2 regions of the Anoxybacillus suryakundensis genome follow, and region 2 is predicted to be linked to the other one. Evidence: a T-box and tRNA genes for the amino acid it is inferred to sense, from the RefSeq annotation. Region 2 holds a T-box; the other holds one or more tRNA genes.

Region 1 (2,473 bases), on a different contig from region 2:
TGCCATGTAACGATCGCTAAATTGTACACACCTAGAGCATGAAAACTGTTCACTTTTTTCCAAACATATACGTTCACAAACGTATTCGACAAAGCGATGCTTAAAGAATACAATCCACCAATCGCCAACAAAAGAAACAATTGTCGATGCGCGCGAATGTGCGCGATGATCCGTTTCCATCTGTTCATAAGCAAACTTCCTTTCTTGACAAGTAGTTTGCCTACTCTTTTATAGCGATATACAAAAAGAGCCCGACAAAATTTGTCGAGCTCTTCATCATTATTTTGCCGCCGCGTAACGTTTCGCTACTTCATCCCAGTTGACAACATTCCAAAATGCTGAAATATAATCTGGACGGCGGTTTTGATATTTTAAGTAATATGCATGCTCCCATACGTCTAATCCTAAAATTGGTGTTTTACCTTCCATTAATGGTGTATCTTGGTTCGGTGTGCTTGTTACTTCAAGTTGGCCGTTATGGACGACAAGCCATGCCCAACCCGAACCGAAGCGCGTAGCGGCAGCTTTTGAAAATTCTTCTTTAAACTTTTCGAAGCTACCGAATGTGTTGTTAATCGCTTCAGCTAATTCGCCTGTTGGTTCACCGCCACCATTTGGTGAAAGAATAGTCCAAAAGAGCGAATGGTTTGCATGCCCGCCTCCGTTGTTACGAACAGCTGTACGGATGTTTTCTGGTACTGCGTCTAAATGGGCCATTAACTCTTCAATTGTTTTGTTTTGCAATTCTGGATGCCCTTCAAGCGCTGCGTTTAAGTTTGTTACATACGCGTTATGATGTTTTGTGTGATGAATGTTCATTGTTTCCTTATCAATATGTGGTTCTAACGCGTCGTAAGCATAAGGCAATTGTGGTAATTCAAATGCCATACTTCATTCCTCCTCATTTATTATGTAATTGTTCACAAATGAAACCGATAAATTATATTTAGAAACAGAAAAGTTTCATAAGTGAACCTACTTTAAGAGTACCAAAATAAAACGAATGTTTCAAATTATTTGCAAAAAAACCTCGCTAATTTACTTAGCGAGGCAAATGGACCCTGCAGGACTCGAACCTGCGACCAGACGGTTATGAGCCGTCCGCTCTAACCAGCTGAGCTAAGGGTCCGCTATATCCGATGGTAATTTTATCAAAAAAGATACATATCGTCAATACATGTTACACTTGAAACAAAATGGTTGTGTAGCGAACATAAAAAGAAGTAGAATGAGAAATGATGATGCGTAAAGGATGTGAATGATGATGTGGAAACGATTATTACAAAGTCTTTATTCTCCTGTACATATTGCTCGCTTTCGCTTTCATCCGATCGGAAAGGCGATTAGTTACGTGTTCTTTTTATCGCTTATTGCGACGTTGCCGATTGCTATTTACTTTACGATAAGTATAAACAAAATGATTGGCTCAACGCATCAACTATTGACCGAAGAACTTCCTCCTTTTGAAGTCGTTGATGGCATATTGATAGCTAATGAAGAAGAACCAATTGAGATTATACGTCCTGACGTGACGATGTTATTGGATAGCACAGGTGCACTAACAACAGATGATGTAGCACGCTATACAAATGCAGTGGCGTTTTTAAAAGAAGAATTTGCACTTGTGGCAAATGGACACGTTCAATCATATCCGTATAGTGTCATGCAAGTGGAGCGTTTTACAAACAAAGATGTATATGAATTTACGAGCACGCTACAATCGTTACTCCCTATCGTCATTGCGCTATCGTTTTTTGTTTTATACTTTTTCACATGTACGAGCAAATTTCTTTACGTTACCGTCCTAGCATTTATCGGTCTTATTTTTCGCGGCACGTTAAATAAACGTGGCTCATATCGCCACATGTGGAGCCTTTCCGCTTACTCCATCACCCTAGCAACGATCTTTTTTACCGTTATGGAAGCATTACAAATTGTCGTTCCATACGCTGTCGCGTTAGATTGGTTCGTTTCTATCACCATTTTGTTTGTTTCCATTAAAGAACTTCCTTCTGTGAAAGAAGCAGGCTGATGAGCCTGCTTCTCACAATTTAAATGCTGTAGTTAGTGTAGATAGCGATTGAGATAATTCGTTTAATCGTTCACCAACACGATACAGGTCGTTCATTTGCTTTGTTTGATCATACGAGACCGACATCATTTCTTCCGCGCTTGCTAACGTTTGTTGAGCAACCGAAGCAAACGCCACTGTGACTGTTTCGATCATAGGCAATAATTGCTGAAACTGCTCTAATTCACTTTCCATTTGTGCCACGTTGCGATTGACACGCTGAATCTCTTTTAATAAATGGTCAAACGAACGCTTCGCTTCATTTGCAGAAGCCAACTGATGCTGTAAATGCGTCACCATCCCTTGAAACTGGTTAGTCGCATGAATCGATACTTCTTCCATCGCAAAAATGGATGACGTAATTTCTTCCGTTGCTTTTGAAGCATGTTCCGCAAGTTTTCT
Region 2 (2,473 bases):
TCGTGCGGATATGAGTGGGTAATAAACGATAATTTTAATAAAGCACCTACTTCTTGTAGCTTTTCTGTAATTGCTTTGTTCGCATCATCGTAAAACATGCCGGCAAACCCTGGCGCTTCTTCTGTCATATATCCGCGCTCGTCGACAGGGCAAAGGACACCTAAGCCGTACGTTTGGCCGACGATAAAGTCATCTTCCCCGTGTCCTGGCGCCGTATGGACGCAACCTGTTCCGGCGTCTGTTGTGACGTGTTCGCCGCAAATGACGAGCGAATCACGGTCGTAAAACGGATGTTTCGCAACGACGTACTCAAGTTCGCTTCCTTTGACTGTTTTTAATACAGCGACATGTTCCCAACCGATTTCTTTTTGCACCGATTGTAATAACTCGGATGCAACGACATATTTGCCACCGTCTGCCTCAACAACGCTATATTGCAGCTGTGGATGAACAGCGATGCCTAAGTTCGCTGGAATCGTCCATGGGGTTGTCGTCCAAATGATGATTTTTTCATCGCCTTCAAGCACCCCTTTTCCGTCTTTGACAGGGAATGCAACGTAAATCGATGGCGAGCGTTTATCTTTATATTCAATTTCAGCTTCAGCAAGCGCCGATTCGCTCGATGGAGACCAATAGACCGGTTTTAATCCTTTATAAATTAATCCTTTTTTCGCCATTTCGCCAAATACTTTAATTTGTTGTGCTTCGTATTCTGGCGTTAACGTAATGTAAGGATTGTCCCAATCGCCGCGCACACCGAGTCGTTTAAATTGCTCGCGCTGGCGGTCGATTTGCTCGTATGCATATTGTTCGCATAGCTTGCGGAACTCCGCAACGCTCATTTCTTTCCGATTGACGCCTTTATTTTTCGTGAGCGCCGTTTCAATTGGCAAACCGTGCGTATCCCATCCTGGCACGTACGGGGCACAATAACCGCTCATGGATTTATAGCGCACGATAAAGTCTTTTAAAATTTTATTGAGCGCATGGCCCATATGAATGTCGCCGTTCGCATACGGCGGTCCGTCATGCAGCACAAACAGCGGACGATCTTTCGTGCGCTCTTGCACTTTACGATAAATGTCCATCTCTTCCCATTTCGCTTGCATTTGTGGTTCCCGTTGTGGAAGATTTCCACGCATCGGGAAATCGGTCTTTGGCATAAGTAACGTATCTTTGTAATCCATTATATCAACCTCCTTTTATGTAAATAAAAAAACCTTCTCATGCCCAAAAGGGACGAGAAGGTCTCGCGGTACCACCCTTATTGACTATGTAAACATAGCCCACTCGACATTCGTAACGGGAATGACGCGCCGTGGCCTACTATTCGTTCGGCACGGAACTCCGGGGTGATGTTCATTCTTTCGCTTATGCCGAGCTTCCACCGCCCTCGGCTCGCTGAAATAAGCTGATGAAAGAACTACTGTCCCCTTCATCGTTTTTGCGATATAACTGTATTCGATATTATAGGCAATAACCATGTCGTCCGTCAAGACTCGGTTATTTCTTGCACCGTTTCATCATCAAGCTTGTAATCTAATAAATGATCCCAATCGCCGTTGTTTAACATATCGAGCTGTGCTTCAATTAACATTTTAAAACGATTGCGGAACACTTTCGCTTGACGTTTTAATTCTTCCACTTCCATCGCAATTTTCCGCGTTTTAGCGAGCGCTTCACTAATGATGCGATCTGCGTTTTTCTCCGCCTCTTTCATGATGAGCTTCGCTTCTTTTTGCGCGTTTCGCTTCACTTCTTCTGCTGTTTCCTGGGCGATTAAAATCGATTTATTTAACGTTTCTTCAATATTTGTAAAGTAGTTGAGTCGCTCTGTCAGCTCTTTTACTTTTTCTTCAAGCTGCTTTTTTTCACGCAAGATCATTTCATAATCTTTAATGACTTGGTCTAAAAACTCATTTACTTCATCTTCATCATATCCGCGAAAGCCTCGGCTAAATTCTTTATTATGAATATCTAACGGCGTTAACGGCATGTAGCCCACCTCCATCTTATGTACGTACCGTATGTTTCGACATGTTTTGCGAAAATCCTGCTTTTATTTTGTTTTTTCGACAACGATGCGCCATTTTTCCTTTTTTGTTTGTCCAACAACCGCTTGCAGTCGGCAGCGGCCATACCCGCGCAACGAAAGCAAATCCCCTTCCTGACACTCCATATGAGCTTGGTCGACCGTTTTCCAATTTACTTTTGCATAGTTTTGAGTAATGAGCGCTTGCGCTTTTTGACGCGATATTCGGAAACATTGGGCTAAAATCGCATCAAGTCTCAAAGAAGAAACAGTAAACGTTTCTTCCTCCCATTCTTCTTTCACAGCAAGAAGCTGGGAAAGTGGTTGTTCTTCTAACGATACTTTTGCTTTTCCAATCGCTGTGACGTTCATTTTTACAAATGGTGCAATTTCTTTAGCAACGACAAATTGAATGACATCATCAACGATGACGATGTCGCC

What was found. The T-box of region 2 lies ahead of ileS (isoleucine--tRNA ligase). A T-box ahead of a tRNA ligase gene usually reads a tRNA of that ligase, here a tRNA-Ile.
Region 1: it has a tRNA-Ile gene. The T-box ahead of ileS (isoleucine--tRNA ligase) is inferred to sense a tRNA for this amino acid. The anticodon was not compared.

The regions. Positions count from the first base shown of each region.
Region 1 is NZ_LIOK01000006.1:101,084-103,556, forward strand. It holds gene ASC42_RS05990 (MFS transporter) at 1-188, opposite strand, end outside; gene sodA (superoxide dismutase SodA) at 280-888, opposite strand; tRNA gene ASC42_RS06000 (tRNA-Ile) at 1,056-1,129, opposite strand; gene ASC42_RS06005 (DUF1189 domain-containing protein) at 1,259-2,032, shown strand; gene ASC42_RS06010 (methyl-accepting chemotaxis protein) at 2,045-2,473, opposite strand, start outside.
Region 2 is NZ_LIOK01000020.1:29,083-31,555, reverse strand. It holds gene ileS (isoleucine--tRNA ligase) at 1-1,187, opposite strand, end outside; T-box leader at 1,233-1,448, opposite strand; gene ASC42_RS11790 (DivIVA domain-containing protein) at 1,493-1,996, opposite strand; gene ASC42_RS11785 (YlmH family RNA-binding protein) at 2,060-2,473, opposite strand, start outside.